Regions from separate parts of the Protofrankia sp. BMG5.30 genome, predicted to be linked through region 2. Evidence: riboswitches for the same ligand, from Rfam matches in the RefSeq annotation. Region 2 holds a riboswitch; each other region holds the start of a gene.
The links. A riboswitch is a leader RNA that binds a small molecule or an ion and turns the genes downstream of it on or off. The one in region 2 is predicted to bind cyclic di-AMP.
Positions count from the first base shown of each region.

Region 1 (4,208 bases), on a different contig from region 2:
GGTCGGGGAGGACGGGCCGACGCACCAGCCGATTGAGCAGCTCGCCTCGCTGCGGGCCGTCCCCGGCCTGCTGGTGATCCGCCCCTGTGACGCCAGCGAGGTCGTGCAGGCGTGGCGGGTGGTCATGGGCCTGCGGCAGGAGCCGGCCGCGCTCGTCCTGAGCCGGCAGGCGCTGCCGACGCTGGACCGGGCCCGCTACGCCGACGCCGCCGGGCTCGCCCGCGGCGGCTACGTGCTGGTAGACCCCGCCGACGGCGATCCCGAGGTGATCCTGATCGGTACCGGCAGCGAGGTGCACCTGGCCCTGGCCGCCCACGAGGAGCTGACCGCGCAGGGGGTGCGCGTCCGGGTGGTCAGCCTGCCGTCCTGGGAGCTGTTCGAGCGGCAGCCCGCGCAGTACCGCGACCAGGTGCTCCCGCCGGCGGTCCGCGCGCGGGTCGTGGTCGAGCAGGCCGCTACGCTCGGCTGGGAACGGTACGCCGGCCCGGACGGGGTGATCATCGGTATGCGGACCTTCGGCGCGTCCGCCCCGCTGCGGGCGTTGCAGACCAAGTTCGGTTTCACCCCGCAGGCGGTGGTCAGTGCCGCCAGGCAGAGCCTGGCCGCCGTCAGCGCTGTTGGTGACCCGGCGTAGACCGCGAGGATCCGGATCCGAAGATTTCGGTCACGATGTCGACGGCCGGCTGGTTCCCGGGGGAGTCCGCGGGAGCCGGTCGGCCGACGGCCCGTCCCGGTGTTTCCGCGATCGTTCCCTGCCGATCGTTGTCGGTTGTTGTCGGTTGTTTTGCGCTCCGGGTGTCGGCTTGACCTGGCTGTGCGCACCTGAGACGGTGAACAGGCCCCATGGTCGTGCGAGCGATCCTGGGGTTTGGTTGTGCACAGGTTCGTCTGGTGTGCAGTTGACTGGGTACAGAGCTGGTTGGCACAGAGGTTGTACAGGGGCAGACGTGGTGGGTACCGGTAGGATTCTGCGTTTCGACGGGGTTCGTGGCTACGGTTTCATAGCGCCCGACGCTGGCGGCGACGATATTTTCATGCATGCAAACGATCTTCAAGATGAGAAGCATCTGTTCCAGCCCGGAACGCTGGTGGAGTTCGAGGCGGAGGAAAGCGACAGGGGCCCGAAGGCGTCGGTCGTCCGCCTGGCCCGTCGGGCCCAGGCCCGTCCGGCGCCAGCGCGTCCCCTGGCTTCCCCGAGCGCGGCCAACGGGCGTTCGGACGCCGATGACGACGACATGTGCGACGTCCTCACCGTCGGGGAGTTCCGGCACCTGCTGACCGAGACGCTCATCGAGTCGGTGCCGACCCTGACCGGCGGCCAGATAAGCCAGATACGGCAGCGGCTGACCACCCTCGCGCAGGCGCGCGGCTGGGTCGAGTCCCAATAACCGGCCCGCCCGGGCCCCTGCCGGCCCGGAATCTGTCGACCCGCGCCGGTGCCCGGGCACGTCGTTGCTGCCCGGACGCTGCGCCGGCCACACGGCTGGCCACGCTGCGCCGGCCGTACCACTGACCACACCGTGCGTACGGCCGGATCTGTGACGTTGCTCCGGCTGGCCGGTTCGCCTACCCGCGGGCGATCCGCCTGCCCGGCTGCGAAACACAGAAACACAACAGCGGAAAAAATGTTGTTGCCGGTCCGCGTCGGCTGTTGCACGATACGCACCGGTTATCCACGGAAGCGGTGTGTAGCGCCGTCACGCTGCGGCCAGCTTGTACCGTCTCGGCAGTCGTCCTGAGACGGCACGCGTAAATGATACGCACAGTGAGCGCTATACGTCGACATGCCGAGAAAACCGCCGCTTGCGACTACCGAAAGTAGTTCGCTACGTTGGCCGGGCTCTCAACAGCACCGGACCGCACGCCGAGTTCTGTCCACGGTCCGGTGTCTTCCGACTAGCGATCGTCAGGACAGAAGCGGGGGACCCACCTTTCCGCCGGACGCCGCCACCACAGTGGCCGTCCTTGGGGTGAAGTCGGCCGCGTGTATCCGCGCGTCGACCGGGCTTCCCGGCCCGAACCCGACAGCTAACCTCGCAGGCGTATGGGAAGGATCAGCGTTGCCTGCACATCAGGTGAATTCAGGTCCGGCTGCCGTACATCATTCCAATCCCAATCCCAATCCCAATCCCGGCCCCAGACGCGGTCGTCATCGCGCGCCCACGACCCGCTCCACCCTCGGCCGGATATCGGCGCGTACCGCGGTCGCCGCCGCGGCCACCGGCACTGTCGCCCTCTCCGGGCTGGCCTCGCCGGCCCTGGCGAACGACCGGGGCCTGGATACGGGCGGGACTGGCCGGACCGACGCCGCCACGACCAGTACGACCAGCACGAACGCTYCCCGGTCAGCCGCCTTTACGGTCACCCCGGCCGCCACCACGGGCACGGGCACGCTGGCGGCGCAACCGGTGAGTTTCTCGACGTCCTCCGCCAGCGGCTTCGGGGCGAAGCTCGTCTATCTGGCGTCGAAGCAGGCCGGCAAGCCGTACGTGTGGGGTGCCAAGGGGCCGCGGGCGTTCGACTGCTCCGGCCTCGTCCAGTACATCTACAAGCAGCTTGGCCGCAGCGTCCCGCGGACGGCCAACGCGCAGTACAACGCCTCCCAGAAGCTGTCGAAGAACGCTCGGCAGCCCGGTGACCTCATTTTCTTCGGCCGGCCGGGAGGCATCCACCATGTGGGTATCTACGCCGGGAACGGGATGATGTGGGCCGCCCCGCACACCGGGGCCGTGGTCCGGCTCCAGAAGGTCTACACCAGTAACTATCTGGTCGGCCGTATCAGGTGACCGGCCACCCGGGCCGGGCTGGCGGCCACGGGGTGTCCAGGAGCCCCGGGCGGACAGCGCGGGAAACCACGGGTGGACGCCACGAAAATTTCTCCCGGTTGTTTCCGGACAGTTTTTCCCGGAACCTCGTCGGATTCTTTTGGCTCCCGTTCCAGATGTTCGAAAAACGCCCGTAGAAGCGCATTGAATTACCCTTTTGGCGCCCTGTGGGCGACACCGGAGCCTCCTGAAACAATGCGGTAAACGGCCTGTTCGGCTACCCGAATAACGTTTTCCAAGCGGCTGGGAGAGAACTCGGGAAATATAGTTCTCGAGTTGTCCCCAGGGAGTACTGTGTCGGAATTTCCGGCAACAGGCGATCCTTTCGACGATACTTTTAGGTGAGAGTCTGATTATGGCCAGGGGAAGGCACAGAAAACCCGGTCGGTGCAACGGCGCCGCATTAGCGGGCACCGTCGGGCTCATCGGGACGACGGCTGGAATGATGCTGACCGCGGCCCCGGCCAGCGCGGCCGGGACGTCCGGGTCCGCCGTCGTCGCCGACACGACCATCGCCCGCGTCGCCGCGAACGCGGGGCTGCCCAGCTGCCGAGGGGTGCCGCTGGGCACCTGGGTGGCGGTGGCGCTCGCGGAGTCCGGTGGCAACGCCAAGGCGCGTAACGCGCGCGGTGAGGACTCCCGCGGGCTCTGGCAGATCAACGCGCGGGTCCACGCGAGCTGGCTGGCGGGTAGGAGCCTCTACGACCCGGCCACCAACGCGTGGGCTGCGAAGAAGGTGTGCGACAGCCAGGGCGTGCGTGCCTGGAGCGCCTACACCAATGGTTCCTACCATCGTTATCTGACGCGGGGAAACACCGCCGCGGCGGCGGTGAAAGCCAGCCCGGCGAGCGCGGCGAAAACACGGTCGAGCACCCCTGTCCCGGCCGTCAGCGGGATCAGCTACACCAGCCGGAACTGTTCGGTCCCATCGTCCGCGGCGACCGTGAGAAACGGCAGTAAACTGCGTACCGAGGTGGCCAGGGTACAGCAGCGGCTGACCGATCTAAGATACTCTCTCGCGGTCGACGGAATATTCGGTCCGCGGACCACCAGGGTGCTGAAGGATTACCAGCGGCAGCACGGCCTCGTGGCCGACGGAATAGTCGGCGCCCGCACCTACGCCCAGCTGTTCCCATGCGGCTGACAGCTGGGTGCTACTGACGGCCCTGGGTACCTCCCCCTCCCTCGGGTGCCCGGGGCGCCACCGTCCGCGGGCGGCCGCGGCCCTGGCCCACCAGGCCGGGGCCGCCCGCGGACGGTGCGTACCGCTGGACAACGGCCGTCAGGTCAGCGCCAGTTCCTGCGGGACGACGATGACGTCGACGAGCGCGCCGCGCCGCCACACGGTCAGTTCGAGCGGGCGGCCGATGGTGTCCTCGGTCA
Region 1 is NZ_MOME01000019.1:53,857-58,064, forward strand. It holds gene tkt (transketolase) at 1-634, shown strand, start outside; gene BL254_RS12530 (cold-shock protein) at 948-1,388, shown strand; cyclic di-AMP (ydaO/yuaA leader) riboswitch at 1,889-2,057, shown strand; gene BL254_RS29420 (C40 family peptidase) at 2,061-2,786, shown strand; gene BL254_RS12540 (peptidoglycan-binding protein) at 3,268-3,969, shown strand; gene BL254_RS12545 (S1C family serine protease) at 4,108-4,208, opposite strand, start outside.
Region 1: it holds a riboswitch for cyclic di-AMP, as region 2 does, so the genes downstream of both, BL254_RS29420 (C40 family peptidase) here and BL254_RS21660 (transglycosylase family protein) in region 2, are expected to answer to the same signal.

Region 2 (4,208 bases):
TCGACGAGGCCGAGAGTGAGGACGACGGCATGGTGCACCAAGCCCGGCAGACCATCCGTACTCACCCGTTGCGGCCGTCCTACCGGACGGGGAGTGTTCGTCATACCCTTCGCGCAACTTCCCGGCACGGCACACGTCCGAATCGGTAAAATATCACCGAACCGGGCACGCCGCGCCCCGACTGTCCACAGGAGCCAGACCGATGCCCATTGCCACCCCAGATGTCTACGCCCAGATGCTCGACCGGGCCAAGACGGAGGCATTCGCCTACCCCGCGATCAACGTCACGTCGAGTGAAACCCTGAATGCCGCGCTGAAGGGCTTCGCGGACGCCGGGAGCGACGGTATCGTACAGATTTCCACCGGCGGGYCCGAATTTCTCTCCGGCACCAGGGTGAAGAACATGGTGCTCGGCGCGCAGGCCCTGGCCGAGTTCGCCCACCATGTCGCCAAGGCGTATCCGGTCAACATCGCACTGCACACCGACCACTGTCCTGCCGGCAAGCTCGACACCTACCTGCGCCCGCTGGTCGCGATCTCCAAGGAGCGGGTGCTCAGGGAGGGCCGCGAGCCGCTGTTCCAGTCCCACATGTGGGACGGCTCCGCGGTCGAGATCGAGGAGAACCTCAAAATCGCCGACGCGCTGCTGGCGGACACGGCCCAGGCGAAAATCGTCCTGGAGGTGGAGATCGGTGTCGTCGGCGGCGAGGAGGACGGCATCGTCGGCGCGATCGACGAGAAACTGTACAGCACGCCCGAGGACATGTGGCGGACCGTCGAGGTCCTCGGCGCCGGGGAACGGGGCCGCTACCTGGTCGCGGCAACCTTCGGAAACGTGCACGGGGTATACAAGCCGGGCAATGTGAAACTCCGTCCGAGCATCCTGCGTGATGGGCAGCAGTATGTCGCGCAGAAGCTCGGGCTGCCAGCCGACGCCAAACCCCTCGACCTGGTCTTCCACGGCGGGAGCGGTTCCGACCTGTCCGAGATCCGTGAAGCGGTGGATTACGGCGTGATCAAGATGAATGTGGACACTGACACCCAGTACGCGTTCACCCGGCCGGTCGTCGACCACGTCTTCCGGAACTACGACGGTGTCCTGAAGGTGGACGGCGAGGTCGGCGTGAAGAAGCACTACGACCCGCGCAGCTACGGCAAGGCGGCCGAAGTCGGCATGGCCGCCCGAGTCGTGAAGGCGTGTGAGGACCTGCGTTCCGCGGGACGCTCCCTCGCCAACTGACCCCGCTCGGACGGGACGGCTCCACAACACGCTCGCCAGACCGGGCTTCGTCGTCCGGCTGGCGAGCGTTCGCGTGTGGGCGTCAGTCCCCGGGCATCGGGTGGCCGTCACCCGTCACCCGTCAGCGGTCATTCCGCATATGGCGCGGGTTCCGGAAAGGTCGCACCATCGTCGGATCACGGGTACGGTACACACCGTCCTGCCGTTCGATGTGTCTTCAGCGAAATCAACGGTGTTCCGCGCCGCGTGCGCCCGGCCGGCCGGGCCCGGCCTTTGGCCCGGAGCACGCAGACCGCCGGCTCGCACACGGGTTCCTACCCGGATAATCTGGTTCCGATCGTCACCGCCACGACGGGATACCGAGTTTTCCTGGCAATAAAAGTACGATGAAAGCAATAAGCGCGCGTACCCGTGCGCTACCATCCGCTCCCGAGCCCCGGCAAGAGCTGTCGGCCCGATGTGCGCATCCTCACGAAGCGGATTCCCCGCTTGTTCGGCGCCCAGCAATTGTTGTTATGGTCTGCGCCGTGCTCGCGATACAGCGAACACACGTCGGGCGGCACGCCGAATCCTGCCCTCGTCCGACGAAAACCCAAACTTGTGGCAGGAACGGGGGACCCACTTCCGGGCGCCGATATCGGGCGTCCTCGGGGTGAAGCCGCAAATGCGGCCGGGCAGTCCCAGCCCGAACCCGACAGCTCACTTCGCAGGCGTGGGGAAGGGCATAAAACCAATATGTCCAGTGCACGTTCCCGAAATCGACATCACGAAACCGGCCGAACCCGGCTGGGCGCTCGMGCGCTGGTGGTCGCTCCCGCCCTGGCCGCGGCGGTCAGCGGAAGCATCGTGATGTCACAACCCGCCAGCYCCGCCACCACCTGGGCACAGCTACGCCAGTGCGAGTCCGGAGGGAACTACAGCACCAATACCGGCAACGGCTACTACGGTGCCTACCAGTTCTCGCTGAGCACCTGGCAGAGCCTCGGCTACACCGGGCTGCCCAGCAACGCCTCGCCCGCCACCCAGGACGAGGCCGCGCTGAGACTGGCCAACCGGTCCGGCTTCGGCCAGTGGCCGATCTGCGGCCAGGGGATGGGCGCCGACCAGCTGGCGGCAGGCGCCAGTTCGTCCGGGGCCGGTTCGTCCGGGGCCAGTTCGTCCGGGGCCAGTTCGTCCGGCAGCGGCTCGGTGAGCGCGGGTGGGTCGACCGGGTCGACCGGGACCCAGCGCTGGGTGGTGAGTCAGAGCGCGCAGCGTCTCGCGGACAACACGCTGTTCACCACCGGACTGATCTACCAGGTGCGCTCGGACGTACGAACCTGGCAGCGCCAGATGAACAGGCTCGGCTACCGGATCAGGATCGACGGCCGCTARGGCCCCCAGTCCGCCTTCGCCGCCACCCTCCTGCAGGGCTCGCGGGGCCTGCAGGTGGACGGCATCTGCGGCCCACGAACCCGGGCCGCCACCTTCGGCTGAACGACCGGCTGAACAACCCGGCAGTCGAACGGCCCTCGACGCGGCCGGCACCGCCCACCGGCGGCCCGCACGGCCCGAAAACAGGCGGCCCACCCGTGGCTGGACATCCGACGGATCGGGCTGGAGCACCACGGACAGCACAGCCATGATCTCTTCTCGTGTCAGGCCTCCGGCCGCATCCGGGAGAACCCCGGATCCGGCCGGCCTGGGAGCCGATCCCGCAGGGTCGGGAACCGACCCGGACGATCCCGCTCCCCGGTGTGCTCCAGAAGTGACAATAAGCACATTATCGATACGCAAGAAGCTTTACCCGTCACCATAAGTCACAGAATCCAGAGAAGGTGACCCCGCAGCGAAGCTGGGTCGCACCGTCAGGTACGGTGACACATTCACGGTGCTTAGCCCATTCGGGTGATAGCGGTCACGTGGGTGTAGTTCATCCGACACCCCGATTTGCTTCGATAGAACCAGACTCGCTAGAGTCCTCCCCACTCGCCGGATCGGTGAGGCCGCCCGGACGGACGCCGAGTCCTGTCCCCGTTCGGTACGGCCCGAGCTACCGCGGAGCCACAAGGACAGGATCGGGGGAACCACCATCCGGACGTCCTCTCACGGAGTCCTTGGGGTAAAGCCGGCAGCGTCTCTCGGCGTCGCCGGCCGGGCTTGATTCCCGCCCYCACCCGACAGCTCACCTCGTAGGCGACGGGAAGGACCGACCCACATGCCGTCTGGTGGCAGGCACCGCGCCCCGCAACCTCCCTCCACCGTCATGAAGGTTCTGCGTACCACCGGTGCCGTAACGGCACTCGTGAGCAGCGGCCTGGCCGTCACGGCCGCACCCGCGAGTGCGGCGACCGCTGACGACTTCGCCAAACTCCGCCAGTGCGAGTCCGGTGGCAACTACCGGATCAACACCGGCAACGGCTACTACGGCGCCTACCAGTTCGACGCCAAGACCTGGCACAGCCTGGGCTACTCCGGTCTGCCCAGCGACGCACCGCCGGCGCTCCAGGACGAGGCCGCCTACAAGCTCTACAACGCCCGCGGCTGGTCCCCATGGCCGTCCTGCTCGGCCAAGCTGGGCCTGACCCGCACCGGCCCGGCACCGTCGTCGTCCAGCAGCACCGCCGCCCCCGCTCCCAGCAGCCCGATACAGCGCGCGATCACTCCGGTGCAGCCGGCGATGACACTGGAACGCGCCAAATCCCTGTTGAACTCGGAGGACTTCACCGGGACGGCACTGTCCACCGCYCTGGCCTGCGAGGTCCGCCCCGACGCCTACGTCTGGCAGAGCGAGATGCGCCAGAAGAAGTTCATCCTCCAGGTGGACGGACGCTTCGGYCAGGAGTCCCAGGGCCTGGCATCGCTCTACTCGTATCTGACCCGGGTGGACGACGGCAGCACCGGTGTGGTCGGCAAGAACCTCTGGGACGTCACCGTCACCGACCCGGCCGTCCTGTAGCATACCGGGTGTACCTTTTGCGCCATTTTG
Region 2 is NZ_MOME01000049.1:36,560-40,767, forward strand. It holds gene fbaA (class II fructose-bisphosphate aldolase) at 203-1,240, shown strand; cyclic di-AMP (ydaO/yuaA leader) riboswitch at 1,813-1,968, shown strand; gene BL254_RS21660 (transglycosylase family protein) at 1,976-2,716, shown strand; cyclic di-AMP (ydaO/yuaA leader) riboswitch at 3,267-3,432, shown strand; gene BL254_RS21665 (transglycosylase family protein) at 3,438-4,178, shown strand.

Region 3 (4,208 bases), on a different contig from region 2:
TCGCTGCCGCCGGAGGTCCACGAACTCGCGATCGAACTCCAGGTCCTACAGACCTCCGGTCTGCTCTCCCGCCGGCCGCCCCCCCGCACCCGCCACCAGTAACGACACGCCCTAACGAGGGGAGAGATAGTGGTCCGCGAATTCGGCGGCGGCGACCGGTGAGGTTCGGAGCCGGTCCAGGCGAACGTCCTGCAGGCGCCGGGCGAACGGGTCGGCGAGTTCGACGTTGACCAGCTGCAGAAGTTTCGTCGATGCTTCCTGCGCCAGCCAGGCCCGGCCCAGGCACACCTCGGAGTAGGCGTTCAGCGGACGTTCGTCCGCGTCGTGCAGGGCTGCCGCCACCGCGAGCGCGAGCGTCTCACCGTCGACGATGGCGAGCCCGGCGCCCTTGGCCGCCGCCGGTGGTACCCGGCGCGCGGCGTCCCCGGCGAGTATGAGACGTCCGAACCGCATCGGTTCGTAGAAGACCGAGTCCATCGTGATGACGTTCGGCGGCTCCAGCAACGGCCCTTCCGCCAGTTGCCAGTCGGCGTCCACGGCGAGCCGGGCGTGCAGTTCCTCCCAGATCCGCTCGGCCGGCCAGTCCGCGGCGTCGGCCGTGGCCTCCACCTGTAGGTAGAAGCGGCTTGTCCGGTGGTCACGCAGCATGTGGCCGGCGAATCCCCGCGGGCTGACCCCATAAATGATCTTATCCGTGGACGGGGTGACCGCGGCCAGGACGGCGAGCCAGGCCCATGCGCTGTCACGCTGTCGGATGTGGCGCAACGCGCCCTCGGGGATCGATCCGCGGGAAACGCCGTGATGACCATCGCAGCCCGCGATGAAACGGCTTTCCACTGTCTGCCGCTGCCCGTCGGCCGTGACGAACGAGACGGCGGGATGGTCGGAGGTCAGCGCGTCCAGCATCACGTCAGTGACGCCGAACTCGATGACGCCACCCGCGGCAAGGTAGGCGGCAACCAGGTCGGCGACGAGCTTCTGCTGCGGGTAGACGACGTGATGGTGTCCGCCCGCGTGGCGAGCATACTCGACGACAAACGCTCTGCGACGATGCCGGAACTCACAGTTGTGGTGTGGCGCACCTTCGGCCCGCAGGCCGTCGGCAAGCCCGTTGCGCTCCAGGGCGTCCACCGCCGCCGGCCCGAGCAGCCCGGCACGTGGACGGCTTTCCACCCTGGCCCGGCTGGCGGCCTCGAGCACGAGCGTGTCGATACCCCGACGAGCCAGTACGACCGCCGCCACCAGGCCCGCGACACCCGCGCCAATCACAACGAYGCCCACCCGGCGAGGACGCGGCCGCGAGGCAGACGCGCCCGGCTGGAGCGCGCCGTGCCCGTCCGGTGCGGACCCCGGAGCGGAGCGCGTCACGGCGAGCGCCTCCCCCGGGAGCATCGACACGATTCCTGATCACCCGTCATGCTGCCCTGATCACATGACTGACCCGGACGAACCGATCCGGGCGAGGCACTGCCAGAGTACGACGTCACATTCCGACACGCGTCAGGAGGCCGACAACCCGACACCAACAAACCGGATAATTTTCGCAAAAGGAGCAGAGTGCTGTTGGCGGATAGTGCTGATCGCTACTCAAAGTAGCGATATTGCTGACTATCCGTGCCCGAAGGCCCCCAGCCGACCATCTGCCGCCGCTATGGCGTATTGTCATCCTCCGCATCCCGCAAGTCACGGAAAGCGGCACGTCAGCCGGGCGACCGAAGGTCACAAGCCAGCTGGTCGCACCCGACGCCGCCCCGGCCGGCGAAGGAGGATGGGGTAGAACAGCCGGCTATGACACTTCATACAACTACTTGGGGTAGTTGTGAGGGACTAGTGTTTACTAGCGCCATCCRTATGAACTAGTCTCGCGCCGACGTCACGACACACCGGGCCGAACTGCCGAATCCTGCCCGCGGTCCCGGTGTTCCCTCCGAGTCGTCACCAGGGCAGGAGCGGGGGACCCATCCTCCACCGGGCGGCACCGAACCGCGGTGTCGTCCTCGGGGTGAAGTGCGCAGCGCGATGGTCGCGCGACCCACCGGGCAGCCCAGCCCGAACCCGACAGCTCACCTCGCAGGCGAACGGGAAGGATCACAACTTTGTCTRCGCATGATGTGCAGCCTGATCCGGCACTACGATCGCGTTCGTCGCAGACGGCTTCGTCGTCACCCCGCCGGCAGCAGATCGACCGGCACGTCGACCGCCCGACACGTGGCCGACATCGCGCGCCCACGCAGCAGTCCGGAACGGGCCGCTCGCGAGCTCGGGCCGCTGTCGCCGTGATGACCACCGGTACCGTCGCGGTGTCCGGTGTCGCCCTGGCCGGATGTGCCACGGCCGACTCAAATTCCGACGATGCTTCCGTCACCTCGCCCATAACGCTCGGATCACAGTTCGGCAGCCAGGCATCGCTGGCCAGCCTGCGCACCTCCACCATCAATCCGCTGTCCACGGACGGTTCCGGATCGGTCACCAGTCAGGTGCTCGACCAGACCGACCTGCATCCCAAGACCGGTGTCGTGCTCAAAGTCACGAATCCGGACGTCTCCGTGAAGGCAGACCAGCCGGTGGAGGTGGGATTCCATCTTGAGGACGCGGTCACCCACGCGCCGCTGGCCAACCAGCTCGTCAAGGTCCAGGTGAAGCTGCCGGAGGGATGGGCGACCTTCAAGCACCTTTACACCAACGAGCAGGGCTTCACCAGTTACACTGCCAAGGTCCTCACCACCACGCAGGTCACCGCGATTTTCGACGGAACCGACGCTCTGCGGTCGACACGGTCGACCAACGTCGGCACGTTGACCGTGATCCCCAATACCCCGGCGCCCCGGCCTTTCCAGACTGCCCGCGTCAGTGGCTCGGCCGTGAGCAGCGCCATCTCGGGCGCACTCGCAGCCGCCAGCTCGTTCGGCGAACGGTCGGTGTATCTTGCGGCCCAGCAGGCCGGCAAGCCCTACGTCTACGGCGCGGAGGGCCCCTACACCTTCGACTGCTCGGGGCTGGTCCAGTACGTCTTCAAGCAGTTGGGACGCAACCTCCCCCGCACCGCCGAGGGACAGTACGAGGCGACCACCCGGATATCGCAGTACAACAAGCAGCCGGGTGATCTGATTTTCTACGGCACGCCAGGTAATATCTACCATGTTGGTATTTATGCGGGCGATGGTAAGATGTGGGTGGCGCCCAAGTCAGGCGACGTCGTCTCGCTGAGGTMCATCTACACCACGTCGTATTCTGTCGGCCGGGTTCTCTGACTGAACCGATCAGCCCGCGTCCGCAGCTGGTTATCAGTACACGGCTTCGTGTACTGATAACCAAACCTTATAAACACAATTCACAGGCGGGTTCCCACACAGCCTCCCCCTCCGGTTGTGCGTGAACCTTGCCGCCAGGTCGATGTCGACACCGACCTGGCGGCACTCCGCGGGCGGCATCCCGCGATGATGACTTCCGCTGGTCGGACCGAGCCAACCCCCCCAGCTCGGAAAGCCCGGCGGAACAAGAGGCTTCCGCCGGCCGGTCGTACTGGACCCCCCCCACAGTCCGGTCGGTCGGCGGGAGCCGCCCCCTCCCACCGACCGGATGCCCGGCCGAGACCGAAGCTCCCCGCAGGCGCCTCCTCCGCGAGTTCCCCAAGCCATGGCGGACGACCACCGGGACCGCCCGCTCCTACGCCTTGAACTGCCTGGAGAAGTCCCACAGAGCGCGCGTGACCCGTTCGTTCCACGCCCCATCGACATGCTGGACATGGGTTTCTGGCGAGCAGCTCGGGCTCTGCCCGACCGGCCCCACCGTCGCGACGGCGACAAACTTCAGCCCGTTGCCGGGCGCCGCGCAGGCAACCGCGAGGGCGGCACGCCCACCTTCGCCAAGGCCCCAGATGTAGATCCGGGACTGGTCGATCTTCGACCGCTCCTGCGACACGTAGCGCACGACGTCACGCAGGTACTGCACGTCCGCGCCCTGGGGATCGTCCAACCTCCATTCGCCGTCCACGGCTTCCGGGTAGACCACGGCGAAGTCCCGTCGGTCGGCGAGCGTCGAGGCCTCGGTGATCTTTTCGATCGCGCCCGCGTCGCTGTTGTCATCATGCAGGACGAGGACCAGCGGCAGCGGCTTGCCGGGGTCGGCGTCGGCATGAACGGCGAGCTCGCGTTCGGCGGAGAGGTACCCCGCCGGTATCTTTGCCCGCTCGGTGTCCGGGTTACCCG
Region 3 is NZ_MOME01000005.1:225,443-229,650, reverse strand. It holds gene BL254_RS02710 (hypothetical protein) at 1-102, shown strand, start outside; gene BL254_RS02705 (4-hydroxybenzoate 3-monooxygenase) at 112-1,269, opposite strand; cyclic di-AMP (ydaO/yuaA leader) riboswitch at 1,921-2,091, shown strand; gene BL254_RS02700 (C40 family peptidase) at 2,280-3,251, shown strand; gene BL254_RS02695 (PHB depolymerase family esterase) at 3,667-4,208, opposite strand, start outside.
Region 3: it holds a riboswitch for cyclic di-AMP, as region 2 does, so the genes downstream of both, BL254_RS02700 (C40 family peptidase) here and BL254_RS21660 (transglycosylase family protein) in region 2, are expected to answer to the same signal.

Region 4 (4,208 bases), on a different contig from region 2:
TTGGCCAGCGAACAGTCGTCGATGACCGCGCCGCGGATGGCGGCGATCCCACCGGCGCGTTCCAGCGCGGCACGGCGCAACAGGACGCACCCGCCGGCCGCCGCCGCCGTGCGCGCCGTCGGCCGGTTGGCCCGGCGGAACGGGTAGAGCTGGGCGAAGAAGTAGACGAACGCCGGGATGACGAGCCGCTCCCAGCGGTTGCTCGTGCGCAGCACAGCCATCAGCGACGTGAGGTCGAGCCCGCGACCGGTGGCGTGGCGGACCAGCCGGGTCACCGAGTGCGGGCCGTGAGCGATGTCGGCGTCGGTGAACAGCAGCCACCGCGCGTCGGGCCCGGCCGCGCGCACGCCCTGCTCCATGGCCCACACCTTGCCCGCCCAGCCGGCCGGGCGCGGCTGGCCGTCGACGACCGTCAGCCTGTCACCAGCACCCGCGGCCCGGCCGATGACGCGGGCGACATCGCCGGTACCGTCGTCGCTGGAGTCGTCGACCAGCAAGATCCGCAACCGTCCCGGGTAGTCCTGCCCGAGCAGGGCCGGCAGGGTGTGCGGCAGCATCTCGGCCTCGTCCCGGGCCGGCACGATCACGGTGATCGCGGGCCAGCCGCCGGGCGGCTCGGGCCCGCCGGCCGCGCCGGTGGCAGCGGCGTCGAGCCGGGTGTCGGTCCGCCAGAACATTCCGTGCCCGGCCGCGAGGACCAGCCAGACCAGCATCGAAAGCACCGCGCACGCCGCCAGCGTCATCATGCCGGTCAGCCTCGCAAATCAGCCGGCCGCACGCGCCCGTCGACACGGCTGTGTGGTCAGTTCCTCCCACCATGACCTGTCAATGTCCCAATCCTCCGGGTCATGATGCCCGTGCCACGGCACCCGGCGTCGCGGCACCCGGCCGGCGTCGCGTCGCCTCGGGAAGGTCACAGGCAGGCCGCTGGAAGATCGCGGGTAGACGGCGTCCCGCGCCCGGACGGCATCCCTGCCGTCCGGGCGCGGGACGTGCCAGGGCAGGCCGCGAACGGCCTCCACTCGTCAACACTCCGGCAGCCCTCCCCGCGGGACGTGCCAGGGCAGGCCTGGCAGCGGCGGCACAGGGATGACAAGGGGAACGGCGGCGCGGTATCGAATTCCCCGGGCTCCTTCCGGTGACGGGTTTGGCGCGCATCGGGTACACGCGTCGGCCGCGCGAGCCGCCCGGACGGCACGGGCGGGCGCGGGCGGGTACAGCGGCGCGAGCAAGGCGAACACGATACACGCCTTCCACACCGCCGCCAGCCCCCGGCAAGCGCTTTCTCCGCGCGGCGCTTCCGGCCATGCGACGGCTGCGTCGAAGAGCACCCCTCCGGCCACTGTCACGGCCTTCCACGATCGTCTCGACCGCCTTCCCCGGCCATTTTCGGCGAGCTTCCGACGGGCATTTCCATGTTCATTTCCATGAACATTTCCGTGACGGTGGTACCGGCGGTCACGAATTCGGCCCGACCATCCACGCCGCGCGCAGGAACACCCGGCCGGAATCGTGACGATATCGCCACGCTTCGCCGGCGTCACATGCCCGTCCAGATAATGAGCGCGCGGGCGCGCGCGTTACCGGATGACCGGTGCGACAATCAACATCAGAAATAAGGTGTGCTCATCTTCACGGCCGTCCGTCCCCTCTTGCTTTCCAGGTCGGACCCGTGCGTATGGTCTGCGCCGTGCCTTCGCGAAGAAGGCACCCGTCGGGCGACACGCCGAATCCTGCCCCGGCCGACGGAAGCCAAACCAATGGCAGGAGCGGGGGAACCAATTTTTGCGGGCGTCGCGCATCGGACGTCCTTGGGGTGAAGCCGCGGAACGCGGCCGGGCAGTCCCAGCCCGAACCCGACAGCTCACCTCGCAGGCGTGGGGAAGGACATCATCATGTCCCAGACACGTACTCGTGACGGACATACGCGTGACGGCGCGACCAGGCACAGCAGGCGGCGTAACCGCGTGGGAATCAGGACCCGCACCCGCGCGATGATCGCCGTTCCGGCTGTTGTCGCAGCCATCGGCGGCAGCGTCGCGGTATCCCAGCCAGCAAACGCGGCACCGGCCTCGGACCAGGTGCTCTCCGCCATCGCACAGTGTGAATCCGGTGGCAATCCGCGCGTCGTCAACGAGATCGGCGCCGGTGGGCTGTTCCAGTTCCTGCCACCCACCTGGCGAGGTGTCGGCGGGTCCGGTCTGCCGCAYCAGGCCAGCCCCGAGGAGCAGTGGAAACGCGCTCGTATCCTCTACTCGCAGCAGGGCACCGGACCGTGGTACGCGTCCAAGCACTGCTGGTCCGGAAAGATCGGCTGACCGTCCACCGACGGCACGGCCGCATTCTTTGTTCTTTCCCTGCTCTTTCCATTTCTGTTTCTGGTTTCATGCTCGGGCCTCCCACCGGACCGGCTTCGCTGATCCGGTAGACCCGGACGGCCCGTGCCCCAGGTAACCATCTGGTTCGTCCCGGGGAGTCGGCGTCATCCCGGTGGAGATCGGACTTCGGTCGGATCTCCACCGGGCGCCCGGCTGTGACTCCTGACCGGTTTCAGAGACGGAAGCGGTCCCGGTCCACCCGGCCGAGCGGTGGGCGGCTGCGTTCGAGCTCCAGCCCTATGTCGACCAGATCGATCCGCTCGAGAGCATGGACCCCTTCAAGATCGACCCATGCGGCCTGGTCAGTCGAACCGCCCACCTCGTAGCGAAGCTCACCGGCCACCACCCGGGCGGCGTAAATGACCCGCAGGGTCTGCTGGTCGGCTTCTACACCCACCGCACGCTGAAAGTTCCGGCGTATCGAGTCTAGACCGAGCAGGGATTCGATCACGACGTCGTATCCGGTTTCCTCCTCGACCTCGCGGATCGCCGCGGCAAGCGGATCCTCCCCGTGATCGAGCCCGCCGCCGGGCAGCGTCCAGAACGTCTGACCCGCGCCGGCGAAGCGCGCGAGCAGCACTTTACCGTCCCGGATGCAGACCACATATGCCGCGAGTCTCAGCTCCCGGGTGAGAACCGGCTGTGCCTCCCCGTCCTCCAACAACCCACTCACCTTTGCGGCAACTCCTTCCGGCAGCGACAACCGACTCCGTCCGCCCACCCCCGCACCCAGCCGTTACGACTGTATTCGCGTGCGGCGCGGAGGATCGGCGTTCCACCGGACGGGAGAGCCAGCGGGATGCCAGTTCTCGGATCCGTCTGCCGGCCAGCTCGCCCCCACCAGGTCAGCCGGCGGGCGGCGTGTTGAGCGCGACGAGCAGGTCGGTCGCTGTCGCCTGCTCCCGTGCCGAGCCGATCGGCTGCGCCACCAGTTCGGTGACACCGGCGCTCGCCAGCCGCCGGATCTGCCGTTCGACGGACGCCTCGTCACCGAGGATGACCGTCTCCCCCGGGCCGTCCACACCCTCCCGGTCGAGGACGGCCCGGTAGCTGGGCAGTTGGCCGACCATGGCGAACCGTTGCGCGACCCACTCCCGGCGCGCGTCGGCGTCCGCGGTCACACAGACGAAGCTGAGCGCCACCACCCGAGGATCCGGCCGTCCCGCGGCGCTGGCGGCTCGGGTGATCGTCGGCACGATGTGGTCGGCGAGGGTCGCCGGGCCCGTCCACGTGGTGACCGTGCCGTCGGCGAACTCACCGGCGGTCCGCAGCATCGCGGGGCCGAGCGCGCCGATCAGCAGCGACGGCGGCTTGCCGCCCGGCACGTCAACGGCGCCGACGGCGGTGAGGGACGCGCCCTGGTGGGTGACGCTCTCCCCGTGCAGCAGCGGGACCAGCACGGACAGGTACTCCCGCAGGTACGCCACGGGCCGATCGAACGAGTAGCCGAACTGGCCCTCGACGATGGGCCGATGGCTCACCCCGATACCCAGGGTGAGCCGATTGCCCACGGCCGCCTGCACCGTCAGCGCCTGGCTGGCGAGCACCAGCGGATGGCGGGGATAGGTCGGCACCACCGCTGTCCCGACCTCGATACCGGATGTCTCCCGGCCCACGACCGCCAGCGCGGTGAGCGCGTCCCACCCGCCGAACTGGGTCATCCAGGCGCTGGCGAAGCCGGCCTTCGCCCCGTCACGGGCCGCCGCCACGACCGCGTCCAGTGACCGCCCCTGATCGTCCAGGTATATCCCGACACGCATCGGATCCTGCTTTCGCTCATATATGATCATCAGTAGGCTCGGTATCGCCGGACGCGGTGAGACTGATTAC
Region 4 is NZ_MOME01000039.1:71,778-75,985, forward strand. It holds gene BL254_RS19375 (glycosyltransferase) at 1-746, opposite strand, end outside; cyclic di-AMP (ydaO/yuaA leader) riboswitch at 1,715-1,891, shown strand; gene BL254_RS19380 (transglycosylase family protein) at 1,995-2,318, shown strand; gene BL254_RS19385 (NUDIX hydrolase) at 2,551-3,051, opposite strand; gene BL254_RS19390 (LLM class F420-dependent oxidoreductase) at 3,224-4,138, opposite strand.
Region 4: it holds a riboswitch for cyclic di-AMP, as region 2 does, so the genes downstream of both, BL254_RS19380 (transglycosylase family protein) here and BL254_RS21660 (transglycosylase family protein) in region 2, are expected to answer to the same signal.